One region of the Desulfitobacterium metallireducens DSM 15288 genome, then DNA from elsewhere that is predicted to be linked to it. Evidence: riboswitches for the same ligand, from Rfam matches in the RefSeq annotation. Region 1 holds a riboswitch; each other region holds the start of a gene.
What was found. A riboswitch is a leader RNA that binds a small molecule or an ion and turns the genes downstream of it on or off. The one in region 1 is predicted to bind S-adenosylmethionine.

Region 1 (5,867 bases):
AACGAATTAAGGCTGGATGGGTTAGGTTGAGTTCTTCATAACAGCTTCCCACAGGTACACCAAACTGATAAAGGAGGGTCGCCATTGCACCATCGCCGATGACGACATGCTGTTGCAGGTGCTCTCTTAAATTATTAAAAGTCATATCCGGTTTGCGTCTCCTTACACTGCAAAATATTTAGCCTCAGGGTGAGCAAAAACAAGTGCGCTAACGGATGCTTCAGGCTCCATCATCAATCCTTCGGTCAGTTCAATTCCAATATCCTCAGGCTTAATCAATCCAAATAATTTTTTCTGATCCTCAAGGGCTGGACATGCAGGGTATCCGAAGGAAACACGCAGGCCTCTGTATCGCGCCGCTAGCCGTTCTTTCATCATCATCTCAACCGGATCGGAGATTCCCCAAGCATCCCGCATCATATGGTGGATCCGTTCAGCGAAACCTTCAGCTAATTCCAAGGCGAGAGCTTGCAGAGCATAAGATTCCAGATAGGCTCCTTGTTCCTTAAGCTGTTGCGCTTCCTCCCGAACCCCTTGTCCTGCTGTCACTACAAACATCCCCAGATAATCCATTTTTCCGCTTGATACGGGTTGGAGGAAATCAGCGAGGCAAAGATACGGTTCTTTAACTTGACGGGGAAAGTGAAAACGCTTGATGACTTTGCTTTGATCCAAGGCATCATAAATGAGAATCTCATCACCCGCCGCTTGAGCCGGAAAAAATTGATAAATACCCTGCGCCTTGATCTTCCCCGTTTCCTTAGCTTCCTTAATGATCTTTTCTACCGTCTCGTAAACTTTAACAACCTGCGAATCACCTTCAGCTAGCCGCTGTTCAACATCCCCTTTAATCCCGAGATGTTTACCTAAGAGCATTTTCTGATTGATGTAAGGCCAAAGTTGTCCTATTGGATAATCCCGTAGAACATGACGTTCGATATCAGGAGGGATGACTGGAGATACAAGTGAAATGGAGGAGCGATGGTTTTCAAGTAATTCAGCACCTTGTTTTGGCTCATCAGAATTTGCTTTCTTTTCATCCTGAGATAAATTACTTTCAGTCCTTACTCCACTCTTTCCACTGATAACAGAGCCTGCTTTCACGTATTGATTGGCAAGCTCTAACCCCTTCATAGCATCCCCTGCATAAAGCACCGGGCCATCATACTCCGGAGCAATTCTATTTTCGACAAAGCGTGCTGTCAGCGCTGCCCCACCGGTTAAGAGCGGGAGACTGATCCCCGCATTCTTCAAATCCTGTGCCGTTACAATCATCTGCTGAGCAGACTTCACCAATAGTCCCGAGAGTCCAATAGCATCCGGCTTTTCCTTTTCGCAGGCGGCAATAATTTGCTCTGGTGAAACCTTAATTCCTAAATTGACGACGTCAAATCCGTTGTTGGATAAAATAATTTCCAAAAGATTTTTGCCAATATCATGGACATCCCCTTTAACTGTGGCCAAAAGGATCTTGCCCTTAACTGCTGCATCCTTTTTCTCGAGGTAAGGTTCGAGATAGGTTACAGCGGCTTTCATCACCTCTGCGCTTTGTAAGACTTCAGCGACAATCAGTTGATTCGCGTTAAAGAGACGACCGACTTCCCCCATTCCTTTCATCAATGGTCCATTGATGAGTTCCAAAGCCCCGTATTTTTGAAGTCCTTCTTCCAAGTCCTTAAAAAGCCCCTCTTTTGACCCTTCAATAACGTATTGTCCAAGACGTTCCTCTAAGCTTAAGTTTTTTTGTTCCGTCACCTTGGATTGAACCGTTTTGTTCCTATAAAATTCAGCGAAACGGCTGACCGTTTCTTCATTCGTCTCAAAAAGAAGATCATCGGCAAGTTTCTTTTCCTCCTCTGAAAGGGAAGCAAAACGAACCAGCTTTTCAGCATTCACAATGGCGTAATCCAAGCCCGCCTTCGTCGTATGATATAAGAAAACAGCATTTAAGACTTCCCGACCAGCTGCCGGTAAACCAAAGGAAACATTACTTACACCAAGGATTGTTTTGCATTGGGGAAACGCTTGCTTGATTAGCCGAATCCCTTCGACGGTTTCGCGTGCCGAGCCAATATACGTTTCATCGCCTGTCGCGACCGGAAACGTTAGCGGATCAAAAATAATATCTTCTGCTGGGACACCCTTCTCGGTTAAAACGTCGTAAGATCGTTTAGCCACTTCTAATTTCTTTTCCTTCGTAATGGCCATCCCCTGCTCATCAATCGTACCGACGACAACCGCTGCCCCGTAAGTCCTTAAAAGAGGAACGACTTCATTAAAGCGGGTCAACCCCTCTTCGAGATTGATTGAGTTGATAATGGCTTTACCTTGGGAACGCTTAAGTCCTAACTCAATCACCTTCGGATCCGTGGAATCGATCATCAAGGGCGCTTTCACTTTCTTGACTACATATGGAAGAAATTCCGCCATGTCCGCATACTCATCTCGATCCGGATTCGCCAAGCAAACGTCAATAACTTGAGCATTCTTCTTAACCTGGGCCCGAGCGATCTCCGAGGCTTCTTCAAAATGACCGTCAGCGATTAGATCCCTGAACTTTTTCGAACCGATTACATTTGTCCGTTCACCCACGATGAGTGGCCGATTTTCGTCTTCGGCATAGACCGGCTCCAAACCCGAAACAGCACTAAGATGATGGGCTTCAATGGGGCGAGGTGAATATCCCTGCAAAGCCTTAGTCAAAGCACGGACATGTTCGGGCGTTGTGCCACAACACCCCCCTGCAATATTCAACCACCCCTTTTCTGCGAATCCGACCATCTTATGGGCTAAACCTTCCGGTTCCTCATGATAATGTCCATCTTCATCGGGTAAACCAGCATTCGGATAACAACTCACGCCGCAGTCCGCAATCTGCGCAAGTGACCGAATATGATCCCGCATAAACTCCGGACCTGTAGCGCAGTTAAGCCCCACAGAGATTGGATGCAAGTGAGCAATGGAAACATAAAAAGCTTCAATATTTTGTCCCGCCAAAGTCGTCCCCATCGGTTCAATCGTACCCGAAACCATGACGGGAAGCTCCAATCCCTGATCAGCAAAAGCTCTTTGGATCCCCGACCCCGCCGCTTTGACATTAAGGGTGTCTTGTGCTGTCTCGACTAAAAGGACATCGACTCCCCCTTCAATTAGAATCACAGCCTGACGATAGTAGGCTTCTTCTAATTCCTCAAAGGTTACGCCGCCAGTTAAGGAAAGGCTCTTTGTCGTCGGTCCCATGGAACCTGCCACAAAACGCGGCTTTTGAGGGGTGGAATAACGATCTGCCGCCTCACGAGCTATTTTCGCGGACTCCCGATTAAGCTCCTGATCCCGGTCAGCAAGGTTATACTCAGCTAAGACAACAGTTGTTGCCCCAAACGTATTCGTTTCGATTAAATCCGCTCCGGCTTCGAGATAAGCTTCATGAACGGAACGGATCACCTCCGGCCGAGTTAACGTCAGGATTTCGTTACATCCCTCATATTCCTCTCCGCCAAAATCTTTAACTGTGAGGTTTGCCCGTTGCAACATCGTTCCCATCGCACCATCGATAATCAAAATACGTTTACCTAACTCTTCTTCAAATCGTGTCATCATCGTTACTCCTCATTTCATTGCTTCAAAATATCTATTCAGATTCTCTGATACTTCACTGATATGAAAAAAGCCCCTTCCAATAGCGAAGAGGCTTACAAAATCATATTGTAACTCCTCTTATCTGTCAGAAGATATCTTCTGCAGGAATTAGCACCATACTCAAATGTCCCTGTTACAGGGTACTACAAGCTGGTTGCCGGGTTTCATCGGGCCAGTCCCTCCACCACTCCGGATAAGAGTTTATTAAATTTTCTAGAACACTTTAAAATAACTCTAAATTAAAAAATTTTATTCTAAGAATAGCAAGTAAACTTCAATCTGTCAACTATCCTCACTCAAAAGTGTTATAATTCGAATTATTATGCCTAAAGCATTGTTTAGTCTAGATTGGAGTGTTTCTGATGAACATATATGATATCTTTATGTCGCCCTTTGAGAAAAGCGGGCTGACAAAAATCAGGAAAAATATTATCCCTCAGGCTTTTGGAGATGTACTTGAAATCGGTTATGGAACTGGAGTGAACTTCCCCTATTATAACCTGTCTACTGTTCAACATATTTCTGCTTTAGATACGAAAACTTCTCCGATTAAAATAAAAACTGGCCTGCCTTTAGAATTTTTTGAAGGGCAGGCGGAGAATCTTCCCTTTGCTCCTGAATCTTTTGATACTGTAGTTGAAACTCTGGTATTCTGCAGTGTGAAAAACCTTGACAAAGCCATAAATGAAGTACTACGCGTGCTAAAGCCAGGCGGCCTCTTTATTTTCATGGATCATGTACTGCCAGAAGAAAAAAGTATGGCTACTCTGTTCAAAGCAACGAATACCGTCTGGCCTAAAATCGCCAGTGGATGTCAATTAACACGCGAACCGCATAAGCTTATTGAAGCTTCAGGCCTTATCATGGAGCAATCCGGAACATTCGGACATGATATCTTTCGCTGGGGTATTGGAAGGAAAGCTTAAATCATTTAACCCTTCCGCTTTCCTCAACTTAGTTCGGTTTGTAAGAGCTCAATTACTTGTTGTTTATTAGGAACCTTCCCGGCTAATTTTACCTTTTCGTTAATCACTAAAGCAGGAGTACTCATAACCCCATAGGACATGATTTTTGCGATATCTTCTACTTTTTCAACCTCTGCGTCAATCCCAAGATCTGCAACTGCCTCACGCGCTATTTCTTCAAGCTTTTTACATTTCGAACAACCCGTCCCTAAAATCTTCACTTTCATTTTCCTATCCCCTTTCATTTAGACTCCACAATTTATAATGATTACACAAAGAAACCCTGAGATGCATTAAATAAGTATCCAATTAAAATAATCCCAGTGGATACAATCGCCACAAAAATTCCCAATAACTTGGGTTTGATCACTTTACTCAGCATAATTAACGACGGAAGTGACAGAACCGTAACAGCCATCATGAAGGAAAGTACCGTTCCGATACCCACTCCCTTACCAATAAGAGCTTCAGCAATCGGGATCGTTCCAAAAATATCTGCATACATGGGAATCCCTACAGCAGTCGCCAAAAGAACAGCAAAGGGGTTATTGTTTCCGATGACTGTTTCAATCACCGATTGAGGAATCCAGTTGTGAATAGCCGCCCCAATTCCCACACCGATGAGAATATAAAGCCATACCCGATGAATAATATCTACAACCTGCTCTTTAGCAAATGAAATTCTCTCTTGGCGAGTCATCTCAAGTTCGACGCTCTCCGTATTTTCAATCTGTCGAACATATCCTTGAACTTGATCTTCAAGTCCAAGTTTATCGATTAATGTTCCTCCTACAACAGCTAACAGCAACCCGAAAACGACATAAGCAATAGCAATTTTAGCTCCAAAAAAGGACATTAGAATCAATAATGAAGCAATATCAACCATGGGTGAGGAGATTAGAAATGAAAATGTGATTCCTAAGGGAAGCCCTGCTGCGGTAAAACCGATAAAAATCGGGATACTTGAACAACTGCAAAACGGAGTGATCGTCCCAAGCAATGCTCCTAAAATATTTCCTTTTATCCCTTTGATTCCACCAAGAATCTTCTTGGTTCTTTCTGGAGGGAAGTAACTTTGAATATACGAAATAACGAAGATTAAGACCGACAAAAGAATGAAGATCTTTATCGTATCATAGATAAAAAAGTGGAGACTCCCCCCGATTTGATCGCTTATCGATAACCCAAAGACGTTTTCGACCAACAACTTAATAAGATCAGAAAGCCAATTCATTTTTAGAAGTTGATCATTAAGCATGCTAA
Region 2 (5,867 bases), 170 kb from region 1:
AAAAGCAGTTTCCGTGATTCTTCACTAACTTCGCTGCATTCAACTCCCGCCTGGGTCAAAACCTCCAAGGAATCCGTCAATAATTTCCCTTTCGGGAGAGCAATCGTTAAAAAGTCATTGGACATGGGTTTTCTCCTCTCCTTTGATTAAAGTCTACGACATCCATGAATATTTCATATTTTCTTTATTACTTTACTTCGTTAAAGCGTTAATTGATATGCATGTATTATATCAGTCTTAGATTAACGTGACAACTGTTAATTTCAGATTCACACCAAAGGAGGCTTCTTCGGAGAATTCAAATGCACAATGGATCAATCGCCCATCATAATGCCCAACTTTCGAGCGGCGCTTAAAACGGGTTCATCTTGATTCACTTTTTTTAACTTATTCACCGCTTCTGCTAGAGGAACACGAACGATTTTTTGACCCTGTAACGCAACCATGGTACCAAAGTCTCCTTCTAAGGCAGCTTCAACTGCAGCAACTCCATAACGCGTCGCTAGAACCCGATCCGATGCGTTAGGAGACCCTCCTCGTTGGAGATGACCTAAAACCGTAACCCGGGTCTCCATGGCAGTCAATATCTCGAGATCTTCCCCCAGTTTCGCTCCGATTCCGCCGAGCTTAATCGGATCGATTCGACCGAGTAGATTCCGCTCGACCACCATTTCACCGCCCAAGGGTGTAGCTCCTTCAGCGATTACAATAATGCTGAATTTCTTGCCTAAATTTGCTCTCTTCTTCATGGCTGCGGCAACTTTTGATAATTGATAAGGAATCTCAGGAATGAGAATGACATCCGCTCCTCCTGCGACTCCAGCATAGAGTGCAATCCAGCCTGCATACCGCCCCATAACTTCTAAAATCATGACCCGATGATGCGATTCCGCCGTCGTATGGAGTCGATCGAGTGCCTCTTGCGCCGTAGACACTGCCGTTTGGAACCCGAAGGTGACATCTGTCGCCATAAGATCATTATCAATCGTCTTAGGAATTCCGATGACGGGAAGACCCTGTTTAGCAAACTCTAAGGCAATACTTAAACTTCCATCTCCGCCAATAGCCAAGAGGGCTTCAACCCCAATCCCTTGGAGTTGCGAAATAACCTCTTCTGATCGATCAACAATTTGGAGCTGACCCTCAACTAAGGTTGGGTAAGCGAAGGGATTATCACGGTTTGTGGTCCCTAAAAGTGTCCCACCACGCGGGAGAATACCGGAAACATTGGACAACTTCAACAATTTGTAATCTTCTTCAACTGCACCCCGAAACCCATCCCGAATCCCAATCACTTCGATGCCCTCTTGATAACTGCTTTTTACGATCGCCCGTATTACGGCATTGAGTCCTGGGCAATCTCCTCCTCCGGTGAGAACGGCTAATTTATGCATTAAATTACTCCTTTCATTTCTTCGGAGTGATGTTATCTCTGTTTTATCCTAGACTATTCTATTCGCTTAACCTGAGCAATGCCTTTACGTTTTGCGATCATTTCAACTTCAGCTGCGCTTAAATTTGCGATACCCATCTCAGCCTGCACACCTTTTCCGCGGAGTTTTTGGACCGCTTGAATAACCTGTGAAACATCTTCACCATAGACTAAAACCTCTGGACACGGTTTCGTTTGGGGACTCATCCGCTCCGCTAAAGCTCCAAGATTCATAGCAAAACCCGTTGCGGGTAATGCATAGCCAAATTCGCCATAAAGCGCATCATAGCGCCCGCCTTCAACAATAGGGTAGCCAATATCACGCACATACCCTTCGAAAATAACTCCGGTATAATAGGAAAAGCCACGAAGAATTCCTAGGTCCAAAGCCACATACTCTTGGACATTAAAATCTTTTAAGTATTCGTAAACCTTTCTTAACGAGGCCACTGCCTCCTGTAACGATAGACTTTGACTCCAGTCTAGAACTTCCTCTAGCATCTCTGCTTGGCCATGGAAATGAGGAATCCTTAAAAGAATTCTCTTCGCCGAATCAGAGAATTTGCTTTTTTCTACGATTCTTTCAATCCCCACCAAATCCTTATGGGCTAATCGTTCTTCGTATTTTAACCGGAACTCAGTGTCGATCTTTAATTCATCCATGATTCCTGAAAAGATTCCCATATGCCCAAGATTAAATTGAAAATCCTTCAACCCGAATTTTCGCAAAGACTCGATGGCTAAGGCGATAACCTCAGCATCAGCTAAGGGATCACCAGACCCAATGAGCTCGACTCCAGCTTGCCTGAATTCCTGATGACGATTCGATTCGGTCCGATAAACATCGCTTGAATAACATAATCTGAGGGGCAGCTCTGAACCTTTTAACCTTGAACTGACCATCCGGGCAATGGGCGTCGTGAGTTCTGGACGCAGAACAAGGACATGACCTTGCCGATCAAAGAATTTATAAAAAAGGTCTTCCTTTTCTTCATCAGGTTGCAAACACGCACCGTATTCTAATGATGGTGTCGCAACTTTTTGATAGGCCCATAATTTAAATAAGGAAACGATTTCGCCTTCTAATTGATCTTGTACTGCCATTTCTTCTGGCAAAAGGTCTCTCATTCCTGTGGGTATTCTTAATCCTAAGGAAGAACGATTCATTTTACTTTCTCCTTTTTTGCTAATCTTTTTAGAATCAGTTGATAGCCATCGGCACCAAAATACAAACACCGTTTAACTCGGCTAATCGTCGCAGTACTTGCCCCTGTTTTATGGGCAATCGTCGTATAGGTCACATTTTTTTCAAGAAGTTTTGCTACCTCTAACCGTTGAGCGAGTGCTTTAATCTCCGAAATTGTCGCGATATCCTGAAAAAATCGATAGCATTCTTCCTTATCTTTTAATAAGAGAATGGCTTCGAAAAGTTCGTCACTTAAAGGATCGCGCAGACGGCGGTCAACTCCTTCTAAAGACTCCCCAGCCTCAACCTGTTTATCCTCTTGAAATGTTTTCTTAACTTCGTCCACGAGACATCATCTCCTTATTCTTCTCCACTTTAATTTATTAAAGTATTGAGGTGTTGTCAAGGATGTTAATTCATTTGAATAAAAAACACTTGCACATTTCCGATTTTATGTGTAAAATAACGTTATCTTAATTTTAAGAGTGATTCCTAAGGAATTGCTCATAATTAAATAAAACTCTTATCCAGAGTAGGTGGAGGGACTGGCCCGATGAAACCCGGCAACCGGCAGTGATGCACGGTGCTAAATCCTGCAGGAATAACTGGGAGATGAGAGGAAATCCGAAAGCAGCTTTGCGGGATTCCTCCGTGAAGTTTTTTGTTATGCCCAGAGGGAGGGAAATCATTGATTAACATTGAGCATTTAAGCAAAACCTACACTTCCCATAAGGGAAATGTCATCGCTCTCGAAGATATCTCTCTGGATATCCCACGTGGAGCCATTTACGGAATCATTGGCCTGAGTGGTGCAGGAAAAAGCACCCTTGTTCGTTGCCTAAATCGCTTGGAAGAAGCGACCAGCGGTCAAATTTTGATCGATGGTCAAGATATTACGAAGCTTTCCGGCAAAGGACTTCGCGATGCACGTCAAACAATTGGGATGATTTTTCAACACTTTCATTTACTTCAATCACGAACTGTTGCAGAAAATATTGCCTTTCCCTTAGAAATTGCCGGATATAAGAAGAATGATATTGAAAAACGAGTCAAAGATCTTCTCCCGCTCGTCGGTCTTGAAGATAAAGCGGATGTCTATCCTTCTCAATTAAGCGGCGGCCAGAAGCAGCGGGTTGGAATTGCCCGTGCTCTTGCAACCCGACCGAAAGTTCTTCTCTGTGATGAAGCGACTTCAGCGCTAGACCCGCAAACGACGGTCTCGATCCTTAACCTTTTGCGAGAGATTAACCAACAGTTGGGGCTGACGATTGTCATGATTACCCATGAGATGAAGGTTATTAAAGAAATCTGTACTGATGTCGCAGTCATCGATGCTTCAAAAATCGTGGAATACGGTCCTGTCGAACAAGTCTTTATTCAACCTCAATCCGCGATTGCCAAAGAATTCATTTCTAGCATCTTCCCCAATGAGTTGCCGAGTGATCTTCTCCGCGAACTTGCAGCTCACCCTGATTCTGAGATTGTTCGAATTCATTTTCTGGGTTCCCGTGCCTCAGACCCTATCATCGCCGATTTGATGAAAGGCTGTGACGTACGCGCCAATATTTTGTATGGAAGTATTGACCACCTACGCTCAACACTGTTCGGCACACTCACGCTTGAACTCCAAGGTTCGACGGAACAGCTTTCTAAAGCCCACGCGTATCTCTCCGAACGCGGGTTAAAAATGGAGGTGGTCCAAAATGGGATTTGATTGGTCCATTCTTTCAACCCCAAATTACTGGCCGAACATGATTCATATTCTTACCCCAGCTCTTGGCGAAACTCTGTACATGGTTATCGTTTCAACCATACTTGCCTATATTATCGGTGTTCCACTTGGCGTAATTCTTGTCATTTCTTCGCAGGAACACATTCTTCCTAATCCATGGGTTGAGAGAACTTTAGGAACGGTTGTTAATATTTTTCGTTCCGCTCCGTTTATTATTCTACTCGTATTCCTCATTCCCTTCACGCGTAAAATTGTAGGAACATCTATTGGCACAACGGCAGCGATTGTTCCGCTGGTCATTTCATCAGCACCCTTTGTCGCCCGCATGGTCGAAAGCTCCTTAAAAGAAGTTCCTTATGGTGTGATTGAAGCGGCATTGTCAATGGGTGCCTCTCCTTGGCAGATTATTCGCAAGGTTCTACTCCCTGAAGCCACGGCTTCTCTGATTCTCGGATTCGCCATTACCACCATCAGCGTGATTGGCTATACAGCCATGGCTGGCGCGGTCGGCGGCGGCGGATTGGGAGCCTTGGCGATCGATTACGGCTACAATCGTTTTCGAACCGATATTATGTTAATTACCGTTGCACTACTTGTGCTTATCGTTCAAGGTATCCAATCAATCGGTACCGTTTTTGCCCGTAAATTAGCCAATCACTAATCTGATAATCGAGCTTCTTTAGTTGATGGGCCCGTTAATTAAAGAGCTTGGATATAAACTAAGCGAATCCATAAATAACTCAATAATGATTAGATTTGAGGAGGTATAAACATGTTTAAATCAAAGCGTCGTCTAGCAACTCTCGTCCTTGGCTCACTTGTCTCCCTCTCATTACTGGTCACCGGTTGTGGCAATAACACGGCTAACAATGCCGCTACAGGAAATACCGCTAATTCCAACAAACCCGTCGTGCTCAAAGTCGGGGCAACTCCGAAACCCCATGCCGAAATTCTTGAGCATATCAAACCGGAATTAGCTAAAGAAGGTATTGATCTCCAGATCCAAGTCTACAACGATTATGTTGTGCCTAATACCGCTCTTGATGCTGGCGAAATTGATGCTAATTTTTTCCAGCACCAACCCTACCTCGATTCTTTTATTAAAGACCGTGGTATGAAACTCGTTTCCATTGGTCAAGTCCACCTAGAACCTATGGGTCTCTATTCTAAGAAAACAACTAAGGTTGATGAGCTCAAAGCCGGAGATACCATTGCAATCCCTAACGACCCTTCAAACGGCGGACGCGCCTTAGTCGTCCTTGAAAAGGCGGGTCTAATTAAACTCAAAGACGGAGTAGGGGTTAAAGCAACGGTTCAAGATATTGTCAGCAACCCTAAAGAATTTAAAATCTCAACAATCGATGCTGCTCAACTTCCACGTGTTTTAGAAGACCCTAAAACCGCTGGTGCTGTTATTAACACGAATTTTGCCCTTGAAGGCGGCTTAAATCCTAAAGACGCACTCACCATCGAAGAGGCTAAAGACAACCCTTATTCCAACATTGTCGCTGTTAAAG
Region 3 (5,867 bases), 950 kb from region 1:
GAGATTTGATGAATATTCCCGATAATTACAGAGTCTTGTTTCTTCAAGGAGGCGGCTCTCAGCAGTTCGCGATGATTCCTATGAACTTAATGAAAAATAAGGTTGCTGATTATATAAAAACAGGACAGTGGGCCAAAAAAGCAATCGCTGAAGGGAAAATCTATGGTAAGGTCAATGTCATTGCTTCTTCGGAAGATAAGACCTTTACTTATATTCCCGACCTGAAAAATTTGAAAATCTCTGAGGATGCTGACTACGTTTACATCTGTCACAATAATACAATTTATGGCACAAAATATAATGAGTTGCCTGAGACAGGGGATAAAATCTTAGTGGCCGATATGTCTTCCGATATTTTATCTGAACCTGTTGATGTGACTAAATACGGTCTTATTTTCGCAGGTGCTCAAAAGAATATTGGACCAGCAGGAGTGGTTGTTGTTATCATTCGCGAAGATCTCATTACCGATGACGTTTTGCCCGGAACCCCAACGATGCTGAAATATAAAACTCATGCTGATAATGATTCGCTTTATAATACTCCGCCAGCTTACGGCATTTATATTTGCGGCAAGGTATTTAAGTGGGTTAAGAAGCTAGGCGGCCTCGAAGCCATGAAAAAGAGAAATGAAGAAAAAGCAGCAATTCTTTATGATTATCTTGATGCCAGTAAAATGTTTAAAGGGACTGTAGTTAAAAAGGATCGCTCTTTAATGAATGTACCTTTTGTCACGGGCTCGGAAGAATTGGATGCTAAATTTGTTAAAGAAGCGAAAGCGGCTGGCTTTGAAAACCTAAAGGGACACAGAACAGTTGGCGGGATGAGAGCAAGTATCTACAATGCAATGCCAATGGATGGGGTTAAGGCCTTAGTCGAATTTATGAAGAAGTTTGAAGTGGAAAATCAATAAGAGAATAAGAAGCTCAATGATGAAAAGAGGAGAAGATGCAAATGTTTAAGGTCAATTGTTTAAATAATATCGCCAATGTAGGATTAGACTTATTTTCGGATAACTATCAGCTGGTCGATGAGTTCAATGACGCAGATGCTGTACTCGTTAGAAGTGCCAGTATTCATGATTTAGAGTTACCTCAGTCCTTAGCCGCGATTGCACGCGCTGGGGCAGGGGTGAATAATATCCCGCTTGATAAATGTGCAGAAAATGGGATTGTTGTCTTTAATACACCTGGCGCGAATGCCAATGGAGTAAAAGAAATCATCATGGCAGCCCTAATCTTAGCTTCTCGCGACATTATCGGGGGCGTGAATTGGGTAACTTCGGTTAAAGATGACCCAGAGGTTGCTAAACTTGTTGAAAAGAAAAAATCGAAGTTTGCTGGAACGGAAATCAAAGGGAAAAAGCTGGGAGTCATTGGTCTTGGCGCAATTGGGGTTCTAGTCGCTAATGCAGCGAACAAGCTTGAGATGGAAGTTTACGGATATGATCCTTTCATTTCCGTGGATGCGGCTTGGAAACTTTCCAAATATATTAAGCATACCCAGTCTCTCGACGAGATCTTTAGAGAATGTGATTATATTACGGTTCATGTACCTTCAATTGATTCGACTAAAGGAATGTTCAATCAAGAAGCTTTTGATATCATGAAAGAGGGAATTAAAATCCTCAACTTCTCCAGAGATTCTTTGGTTAATGAGGAGGATATGATTGAAGCCTTAAAAACCGGAAAGGTCGGTCGTTACATCACCGATTTCCCCACTCCTAAGATGGTGGATGTGGAAGGGGTCATCGCGATTCCTCATCTAGGCGCCTCGACCAATGAATCTGAAGATAACTGTGCAATCATGGCTGTGAACCAGTTAAGGGACTACCTCGAAAATGGGAATATCAAGAACTCAGTCAACTATCCGGCTTGTGACATGGGAGTATGTGCTCAAGCAGGACGGATTGCTATAAACCACAAAAATACGCCGAATATGCTGGGTCAATTTACCGCGACATTGGCTAAAGAAAACTTCAATATTTCCGATATGATCAATAAGAGTCGAGGAGAATGGGCCTATACCATGATCGATATTGAATCCCCGACCGCGGATCAAATGATTAAAAAACTGGAAGCAATTGATGGCGTTTTGAAGGTAAGAGTTATTAAGTAAGATGTGCTAGATAAGTAAATGGAGGAGTTATTTTGGCTACGTTCAGACCTTTTAATGCCGTAAGACCGCGCGAGGATGTTGCCAGTAAAGTGGCAGCACTTCCCTATGATGTTTATAATCGTGAAGAAGCGTTAGCAGAAGTTTTAAAAGAGCCCTTATCCTTTTTGAAAGTGGACCGAGCAGAGACTCAGTTTACTCCGGATTTCAACCCTTATGATGCATTGGTCTATGAAAAAGCAAGAGATATCCTTCAGCAAATGAGAGAAGAAGGAATCTTGGTTCAAGAAGGCAAGAATTGTTATTATGTCTATGAATTAACGATGAACGGCCGTTCTCAGACGGGTTTAGTCGGTTGTTCAGCAATTGATGATTACCTTAATAATGTCATCAAAAAGCATGAGAAAACGAGAGAGGATAAAGAAGTCGATCGCATCAACCATGTGGATATATGTAATGCACAAACCGGACCGATTTTTTTGGCCTATCGCTCTCAACAAATCATCAACGATGTTGTGGATAAGGTGAAGCAGGGGACTCCTTTATACAATTTTGTCGCTCCTGATGGAATTCGACATGCGGTCTGGAAGATCGATCAAGAAAAAGAGATCGTAACCATCGAGACGGGTTTTAAAAATATCCAAAATATCTATATTGCTGATGGCCATCACCGGGCTGCATCAGCAGTGAAGGTGGGCTTAAAACGAAGAGAGGCTAATCCGGGATATACGGGAGATGAGGAATTCAATTTCTTCCTGTCGGTGCTTTTCCCTCATGATCAATTGATGATTTTAGATTATAATCGGGTGGTTAAAGATTTAAATGGGTATACTCCCGACGAATTCTTAAATGAGGTCGCCAAAGCCTTTGCTGTTGAGAAAATAGGGCAAGAGCCTTATAAGCCGACTGCTAAAGCAACCTTCGGTTTATACTTAGAAGGTGCCTGGTATAAGTTAACCGCCAAGGAAGAGATCCGGTCTAACGATCCCGTTGAAGGACTCGATGTCTCCTTGCTTCAGAATCATGTTTTAACGTCTATTCTTAATATAAAAGACATCCGAACGGATAAGAGAATAGATTTTGTGGGCGGCATCAGAGGACTTAAAGAACTCGAAAAAAGAGCGAATACGGATATGAAGCTGGCTTTTTCGATGTATCCCACTTCAATTGTTGAGCTGTTTGACGTTTCCGATGCAGGGCTCTTGATGCCACCCAAGTCGACTTGGTTCGAACCGAAGCTGAGAAGCGGCTTATTCATTCATGAGTTAAACTAACGGCAGATCTATCGGGTAATAGTTGACTAAAACTTATAAATGTTATAGTATAGTTTCGTTGGTTAACTGAATATGAATCATGAATTCAACTTCTTATCAAGAGTGGTGGAGGGACTGGCCCGATGAAACCCGGCAACCGGTATTTTGTAATACAGCGGTGCCAATTCCTGCGATGGAAACATTGATAGATGAGAGAGGAAGTATTGCGAATAAACCTCTTTCTTATGAAAGAGGTTTTATTTTTTTCGACTAATGAAAGGGGATAGTTTTGTGCCGATTAATATACCCGATGGACTGCCAGCACTAGGGATCTTAAACCAAGAAAACATTTTTGCAATGAATGAGGGGCGAGCAGCTCACCAAGATATTCGTCCGCTCAGCATTGTTATTTTAAATCTCATGCCCGATAAAATTGTGACGGAAACGCAGATTTTAAGGCTTTTGAGTAATTCTCCTTTACAAGTTGATATTACTCTGCTTTATCCTGAAACCCATAATTTTAAGAATACACAGGAAGAATATCTGGTTAAATACTACGAAACCTATGATCATATTAAGAATCGAAAATTTGACGGCATGATTATTACGGGCGCGCCAATTGAGAAAATGGACTTTGAAGAGGTTGATTTCTGGTCTGAACTCGTGAAGATTATGGACTGGAGCCAACACAATGTTTATTCAACCCTCTATATCTGTTGGGGGGCGCAGGCAGGGCTCTACCATCATTTTGGGGTGCCGAAGTATCCGCTAAACGCAAAAATGTTTGGCGTTTTTCCGCATACGCTTAATCATAAGCATGTTAGACTTATGAGGGGCTTTGATGATATTTTCTATGTTCCTCATTCCAGGCATACAGAAGTTCGCAGGGAAGACATCGAAAAGGTTCCAGAGCTAGAGATTTTATCAGAATCTGAGGGGTCTGGAGTTTATCTGATCGCGACGAAAGGCGGTCGTCAAATTTTTGTGACAGGACACTCAGAATACGATCCTCTTACCTTGAAAGCTGAGTATGACCGGGATGTCGCCGGCGGTCTTCCTATTAATATCCCGCAGAATTACTTTCCTGATGATGATCCGAAACAACCTCCGATCGTCAAATGGCGAAGCCACTCCAATCTACTCTTTGCCAACTGGCTCAATTATTATGTCTATCAGGAAACACCATACAATGTCAACGAAATCGAGTAAGGTCAAATAATATAAGCAATAAAAGAAAGAAGGAATTTTAATGCCACTAGAGCAGGGGCATGACCGAGTAGCTGCAGAACAGCTTCTCCACGAATATGTCAAAAGTGAGAGTCTCATCAAACATGCGATGACCGTTGAAGCCGTTATGCGTCATTTTGCAGCTTTGCTTAAGGAAGACGTTGAAGAGTGGGGAATCATCGGCTTATTACATGATATCGATTTCGAGATGTATCCGGAAGAGCATTGTCATAAAACGAGGACTATTCTTGAACCGAGAAAGTGGCCAGAGTCCTTCATTCGGGCAATTGAAAGTCATGGCTATAAGCTTTGCAGTGATGTTGAACCGATTACACCTCAAGAAAAAGTTCTTTATACGATTGATGAACTGACCGGGCTTATTTCAGCAACGGCGTTGCTTAGACCGAGCAAGAGCCTTTTTGATTTAACCGTAAAATCCGTTAAAAAGAAATGGAAGCAGAAGAGCTTCGCCGAAGGGGTTAACCGTGAGGTCATCGAAAATGGAGCTTCCATGCTGAATATGGAGTTGGATTATGTTATTGAGCAGACCATCGAAGGAATGAAAAAGGTCGCTTCAGAAATAGGACTTGAGGGGAATGTTGAAGTCGCAAAATAATCAGATATCCTTAGAGCAATAGCCAGTACTCTTAAGTACTGGCTATTTCCATTTTCATGAGTATAATAGAGTTAATCTTAGTGAGATGGCTCAAATATTCTTTCTAATAAAGAAGAGGAGATTTAGGATAATGGATGAGCTGCTAAATTTTCAGAATGAACTATTAGATAAGCTCGTATCGGGTGGTGGACTAAGGGAACTAGCTCAACACATATCAACGTTTTTGAAAAAAGAAGTACTCATTATTAATCCCTCTCATCGTGTGCTTGTCTCCACAATCTCTAACGAGGATTTTAGCCAAGGGAAACTGCTCAAAATGGCGATGGTTGTACCCATTCCAGATCGAACTAAAATCTTCATAGGGGAGCAGGAGGTTGAAGTTCTTGTTTGTGAACTCAGTAATGCGGAGAAAAGATGGGGTTTTCTTTTGGTTTGCGAGCCGGGATTGGATGAGAATAGTCAGATCAAGACGGTGGCTCATCAAGCCCGAGTCGCTTGTGTCTTAGAACTCCAAAAACAAGAGGAGCTGCTCGAGAGCAACCGACAATACAGAGATGCTTTCCTTTTTGATTTGCTCTATGGTAACATGGATGATCCTGCAGAGATCATTACCCGGGGTAAATTTTGGGGGTGGGACCTCCAGTTACCCCAGGTTGTG
Region 4 (5,867 bases), 860 kb from region 1:
CATGGGCACCGGCAATTCGTCCATATTGATCGCCAAATCCGCCCACCATTCCGGCCAGAACGATAATCGTCTCAGCGACTTTAACAAAGTCATCGTTTGAAGTGCCGGTTTTCGCGGCGTGGATTGCTCCTTCGGAATGGGCAAGCAATATTTCTTTACATTGTCTTGCGGCATAGTGGGATATTTGAAGAGGAATAGGTTTGTTCTCAATCGCTGCCATTTGGACATCGGCTTCATACCATTTGGCTAGAGTATCTCCAATACCCGCGATAAGCAGGTTGATCGGTGCATTGACGAGAATTCTCGGCTCGATGACCACAAGACTTGCACTGTTAGGATAAATATCATAACGAATAAAGGCTCCAGATTCATCGTAAATGACACTGAGTGGAGTCCAGGGAGAACAATTCGAAGCGAGTGTGGGTATAAGGATAAAGGATTTATGGGTTAAATGACTTACCGCTTTAACGAGATCAAGGACTTTTCCACCGCCGACTGCGAGGAGTCCATCATAGGAATTTTCAACTACAATTTTTCGAAGCGTTTCAATTTCCGCGATCGAACATTCGCCACCATAGGTAAATTCTTCATATTTAATCTGGGTAAATTGGGGCCAAAACGTCTTGGCTGCCTGCCAAGAGTTTATCCCATGCACAATGAGAACTTTGTGATAGCTTCGTTCCAGGAGCTTCGCTTCTAACTGATCTAAAACACCTTCAATTAGAATATATTCACTCGGTGCTCCGTGCACTGAAAAGCTTTCCACTTTCATCACTCTTTTCTTCGCTTCAGATGACTACAAAACAGCAGTCTTCCCCAATCGAAATAACAGATTTGGGAAGACTACCTAAATGGCCTTTATATTATTTGGTCATCCATGTCGGTTTTCCAAAACCTTTGAATTCTGTATCAATAACATTTTTAAATTCATCAGATTGGATAACGGTTTTGATATCTTTGGCGATTTGTGAATTTTCATTAGCAGCTGTTACAGCGACAACATTGCGATATGGATCGAGCATATTTTCAAGTGCTAAAGCATCAAGCAAGTTCATTTTAGCTGCTATGGCGAAGTTTCCAGGTACGGCTGCTAGGTCGACACTGTCTACAGAACGAGGAAGCTGGCCGGATTCAAGCGGTTTAAAGACTAATTTTTTCGGATTTTCGATGATATCCTTTTCGGAAACTTTGAGTGGATCGGCATCCGCCTTAACTTTAATGATACCTTGATCTTGGAGGGTATTAAAAGCACGTGCTGCATTGGTAGGGTCATTCGGAATGCTGACCGATGCTCCGTCTTTCACTTCAGCTAGGGATTTATATTTCTTTGAATAAATGCCCATGGGTGCTGTTGGAACTGAAATTAAAGCGGTTAAATCCATTTTATTTTCTTTTTCAAAGTTTTCTAGGTAAATCGTGTGCTGAAAAAGATTGGCTTGGATATCGCCATTATTCAACGCTTTATTGGGTTGGATATAATCGCTAAACTCAACAACTTTCACGGTATAGCCCAATTTTTCTAAACCCGGTTTTATGGCCTTGGTGACCATGTCACTATAGGGACCTGCAGTCGCTCCAAATTTGATTTCTTTGGCTGCTGTGGTTGTCTGTTGTCCAGCAGTCTTGCTCGTGCCGCAACCGGCTAGAACTCCTACGGCTAAAATGACTGTTAATACGGCTAACCATTTTTTCATGAAATTTCCCTCTTTCTGTTATTTCCTTTTATCTACAACTTTGGCAATAAAATCACCAGCAAATTGGATAACTTGAACTAAAACAATTAAAATCACAACGGTAGCAATCATGATGGTGTTATCATAGCGATAATATCCGAAGCGAATGGCCAAATCACCGATTCCGCCACCCCCAACTGTCCCGGCCATGGCTGAAAAACCAATTAAACTAATCAGCGTTAAGGTGACACCTGAGATAATCCCTGATCGCGCTTCGAGGAGCAGTACCTCCTTGATGATCATCCAGGGAGTTGCTCCCACAGCAATCGCAGCCTCAATGACGCCTTTATCAATCTCACGTAAGGAGGATTCTACGATACGTCCAAAAAAAGGAATGGCTGCAACCGATAAGGAAACGCTAGCTGCTGTCGGACCAATGGTTGTACCCACGAGAAATTCGGTTAAGGGTATAAGTGCGACCAGTAAAATGATGAATGGAATGGACCGCACCATATTAACAACAAAACCTAAAATATTCTGGACGGTCCGATTTTCCATAAATAATCCTTGGTCAGTAATATAGAGAAGGATTCCAATGGGCAAGCCAATCAAAATCGCAATAAATAAGGAAATGGAAATCATATAAATGGTTTGGATAAACGCTGCGTTAATATCTGGGATAAGTTCGAGAAAATGATTAAACTCAAAGCCCATTGTGTAACACCTCCACTTTCACTTCACGGCTTTCAATATACTGGAGGGCCCTCGCAATTTCTTCCTTTTGCCCTTTTAGTTCCATAATAAAGATGCCCAGCGGTAACTCTTGAATATATTCAATGGAACCATGCAGAAAGTTCCCTTTGACGTTAAATTTTTGGAGCGTATCGGAAATGATTCCCTCTCCAGCCACATCCCCCTTGAAGGTTATTTTAACCAGAGGGCCTTTACAGCTCTTTAAAATAACCTCGGGTATTTCAAAGGAAACAACACTGGCGATAAATTCTTGGGTCAGTACTGCTTGCGGACTGGCAAACAGATCATAGACAGAGCCTTCTTCGATAACTCTTCCGTCTTGCATGATGGCCATTCGGTTACAAATTTCCTTCACCACGTTCATTTCGTGCGTAATCAAAACAATTGTGATATTAAATTCCTTATTGATTCTTTTGAGTAAACTTAAGATGGACTTTGTCGTCGTTGGATCTAAGGCCGAAGTCGCTTCATCGCATAGAAGGACGGTTGGATTATTTGCAAGGGCCCGAGCGATCGCTACTCTTTGTTTTTGCCCGCCGCTTAACTGTGCAGGATAGACATCTCTTTTCTCGGCAAGACCGACCAATTCAAGCAGTTTTTCCACTCTCTCTTTGATTTTGGCAGTCGGTACCTTAGCCGCTTTCAGGGAAAATGCGACATTCTCAAACACCGTTTTTTGGCTGATTAAATAGAAATGTTGAAAAATCATGCCTATTTTTAATCGGGCTTGACGTAGATCTTCGCTTTTTAAACAGGTTAGATCCTTCCCATCTACAGTGATTCTCCCCGAGGTTGGCTTTTCTAACAGATTGATGCAACGAAGTAAGGAACTTTTTCCCGCCCCTGAGTAACCTACAATACCAAAAATTTCACCTTCTTGAATAGTTAAGGACACACTATCGACAGCACTCACGGTTCCGCTTTTTGTATCATAAACCTTTGAAAGATTACGAATTTCGATCATATCATTCCCTCCTTATTTCTCAGTAATATTCAAAAATGCCTCTTTCAAACTGAAAGAGGCATCGAAAAATAACAGTGTTTCGACTTATCTTTCAGAATGTTAGTCATTCTGCAGGAATTGGCACCTTCCCCTAAGGGGGTTGCCGGACGTCATCGGGCCAGACCCTCGGTCACTCTGGATAAGCATAATTGCATATTCATTTGTGAATTAAATACTAAGTAATCCTATGTACTTTATATAATTAACAGTGATTGAAATTATACTATTACATAACAGACGTTTTGTCAACAGATTTCTTTCATATCTTCTACCGGCTTGTGGCTACATTTCCCAATCGTTCCACCTGCTCTCTCAACCCAAAAACGATGAGAACATCGTCTGCAGAAATCTGTTCTGTTGCACTAGGATTACTCAAAACCTGATCACCGCGAATGATCGCGAGAATCGTTGCCCCTGTGTTCTGTTTAATCTTGCTCTCCCCAAGGGTGAGGCCATTCAGTTGGGATCCTTGTTCAACCTGAATTTCTTCAATTTCGATTTGAATATTGTGATCATGTACGACTGTGTCCAGGTAATCAATACTCATCGGCTTCATGATCGCTAGAGCCATCCGCCGACCGCTGAGAATGGCCGGAGAAATCACTCGATCTGCTCCCGCTCGATAAAGTTTCGCTTCAGATTCCAACTTATCTACCCGGGCAACGACTTGAATCTGAGGATTTAAACCTTTAGCCGTCAGAGTAACAAAAACATTGAGAGCATCTTCGGGCAGAGCCGTAATTAAGCCCCGGGCATGTTCAATTCCAGCCCTTTTAAGAATCTCATCCTGAGTAGCATCGCCTGGAATCACTAAAAACCCCTGCTTAAGATATTCTTGGACTAACTCTTCTCTTTGTTCGATGATGACAACCATGGTTTTATCTTCTGTAAGGTACTTGGCTACCTGTTGCCCAACCCGTCCTGCTCCGCAAATAATGATGTGATCTTTTAGCTGTGACATTTTCTTTTCCCTCTTTCGTTTCCCGTACACATCCGCCAAATGACCTTCGATGATAAAGCCCATCATACGTCCCACAAAATAAACGCTCACCGCGACCCCGCCAAGCATCAATACAAGCAGGATAACTTGCCCTGCTCGAGACTGAACTTGAATATCGCCAAACCCCACAGTTGTTAACGTTTCAGCCGTCAGAAAGAGTGCCTGCCAAGCACTTAGATGCTCAGACAACATTAGTCCAAACATCCCCACCAACAGGACCAGAGTTATAGCGAAAAATGTTGTTCTGAAATGTTTATACATTCTATAGTCCCTTTCAAGTAAAATACCTAATAAAAAATGCGTTGGCGAGAGACCTTTATGCTTTGCTTCTCAACCCACGCATTAAAATATTCAATTGAATTTACATTTTAGACATATTTTGTCCATAGAAAATCTCAGACATTTCTTTTTTTAGACGTTGCTTGATCTTTCGTTTTTCTCCAATAGAAAGTTCTTTTTTTGCTGTTCCAAAGAGATAATTATCCAGGTCAAAATCCTTTAGCAGCATTTTCGTATGGAAGATTTTTTCCTGATACACATTAACATCAATCATCTGATAAAGATCTCTTGTTTTATAATTGATATAATTTTGAATTGAATTGATTTTATGATCGATAAATATTTTTCTGCCATTAATATCTCGTGTGAATCCTCGAACACGGTAATCCACGGTAACTATATCCGAACAAAAGCTTGTCATAAGATAGTTGAGTGCCTTCAGTGGTGAGATTTCTCCACATGTCGACACGTCTATGTCTGCGCGAAAGGTACTGATCCCCCCATGAGGATGACTTTCAGGATAGGTATGCACCGTAATATGACTTTTGTCTAGATGAGCTACGACCGCTTCAGGAAGGGGTTTCACATTTTCAGTTACCATCGGCTCAAAGGGCTCATCATCTGGTGGTTTACCGGGTTCCACGTGTTCCTCAGCAATAAGCATCGTTACGCTAGCCCCTTGGGGATCATAATCTTGTTGGGCAATGTTAAGTATATTCGCGCCGATGATTCGAGCGACTTCAGTTAGAATATTCGTCAGTCTTTCCGCATTATATTCTTCGTCAATATACTCAATATAAGCATCCCGATGTTCTGGGGTTTTAGCATAACAAATATCATACATATTAAAGCTTAACGTTTTCGTCAAATTATTAAAACCATAAAGCTTTAACTTTTTTAGTGGTTTTACGTTCATCGTACTCCTCCATGCTGTCTGATCTATACTCTATGTTTTAGCTAACTTAATTATACCTTTTGTATATAATAATAACTACCTATCATGAAACCTGGATTGGAAAATATACAAAAAATATCGTTCCAGCGGGTCCGCTCTCTACTTCAATTTTACCCTTGTGACGCTCGATGATACTATAGCTTGAAGCGAGTCCTAGCCCCGTGCCATTCTCCTTGGTTGTAAAAAAGGGTATTCCCAACTTTT

Region 2: it holds a riboswitch for S-adenosylmethionine, as region 1 does, so the genes downstream of both, DESME_RS04340 (methionine ABC transporter ATP-binding protein) here and metH (methionine synthase) in region 1, are expected to answer to the same signal.
Region 3: it holds a riboswitch for S-adenosylmethionine, as region 1 does, so the genes downstream of both, metA (homoserine O-acetyltransferase MetA) here and metH (methionine synthase) in region 1, are expected to answer to the same signal.
Region 4: it holds a riboswitch for S-adenosylmethionine, as region 1 does, so the genes downstream of both, DESME_RS07700 (methionine ABC transporter ATP-binding protein) here and metH (methionine synthase) in region 1, are expected to answer to the same signal.

Annotation. Positions count from the first base shown of each region.
Region 1 covers NZ_CP007032.1:739,304-745,170, reverse strand. Annotated here, with positions in the region: gene DESME_RS03595 (bifunctional homocysteine S-methyltransferase/methylenetetrahydrofolate reductase) at 1-145, opposite strand, end outside; gene metH (methionine synthase) at 163-3,597, opposite strand; SAM riboswitch class I at 3,715-3,839, opposite strand; gene DESME_RS03585 (class I SAM-dependent methyltransferase) at 4,002-4,565, shown strand; gene DESME_RS03580 (thioredoxin family protein) at 4,589-4,831, opposite strand; gene DESME_RS03575 (permease) at 4,873-5,867, opposite strand, start outside.
Region 2 covers NZ_CP007032.1:910,381-916,247, reverse strand. Annotated here, with positions in the region: gene hisG (ATP phosphoribosyltransferase) at 1-125, opposite strand, end outside; gene DESME_RS04355 (6-phosphofructokinase) at 315-1,394, opposite strand; gene hisZ (ATP phosphoribosyltransferase regulatory subunit) at 1,448-2,599, opposite strand; gene DESME_RS04345 (YerC/YecD family TrpR-related protein) at 2,596-2,886, opposite strand; SAM riboswitch class I at 3,139-3,237, shown strand; gene DESME_RS04340 (methionine ABC transporter ATP-binding protein) at 3,307-4,332, shown strand; gene DESME_RS04335 (methionine ABC transporter permease) at 4,322-5,011, shown strand; gene DESME_RS04330 (MetQ/NlpA family ABC transporter substrate-binding protein) at 5,123-5,867, shown strand, end outside.
Region 3 covers NZ_CP007032.1:2,965,156-2,971,022, reverse strand. Annotated here, with positions in the region: gene serC (3-phosphoserine/phosphohydroxythreonine transaminase) at 1-911, shown strand, start outside; gene DESME_RS14285 (phosphoglycerate dehydrogenase) at 953-2,116, shown strand; gene DESME_RS14280 (DUF1015 domain-containing protein) at 2,149-3,387, shown strand; SAM riboswitch class I at 3,478-3,582, shown strand; gene metA (homoserine O-acetyltransferase MetA) at 3,658-4,575, shown strand; gene DESME_RS14270 (HDIG domain-containing metalloprotein) at 4,616-5,209, shown strand; gene DESME_RS14265 (PucR family transcriptional regulator) at 5,340-5,867, shown strand, end outside.
Region 4 covers NZ_CP007032.1:1,597,040-1,602,906, forward strand. Annotated here, with positions in the region: gene DESME_RS07685 (iron-containing alcohol dehydrogenase family protein) at 1-772, opposite strand, end outside; gene DESME_RS07690 (MetQ/NlpA family ABC transporter substrate-binding protein) at 864-1,694, opposite strand; gene DESME_RS07695 (methionine ABC transporter permease) at 1,713-2,387, opposite strand; gene DESME_RS07700 (methionine ABC transporter ATP-binding protein) at 2,377-3,390, opposite strand; SAM riboswitch class I at 3,472-3,575, opposite strand; gene DESME_RS07705 (potassium channel family protein) at 3,698-4,690, opposite strand; gene speD (adenosylmethionine decarboxylase) at 4,791-5,624, opposite strand; gene DESME_RS07715 (PAS domain-containing sensor histidine kinase) at 5,707-5,867, opposite strand, start outside.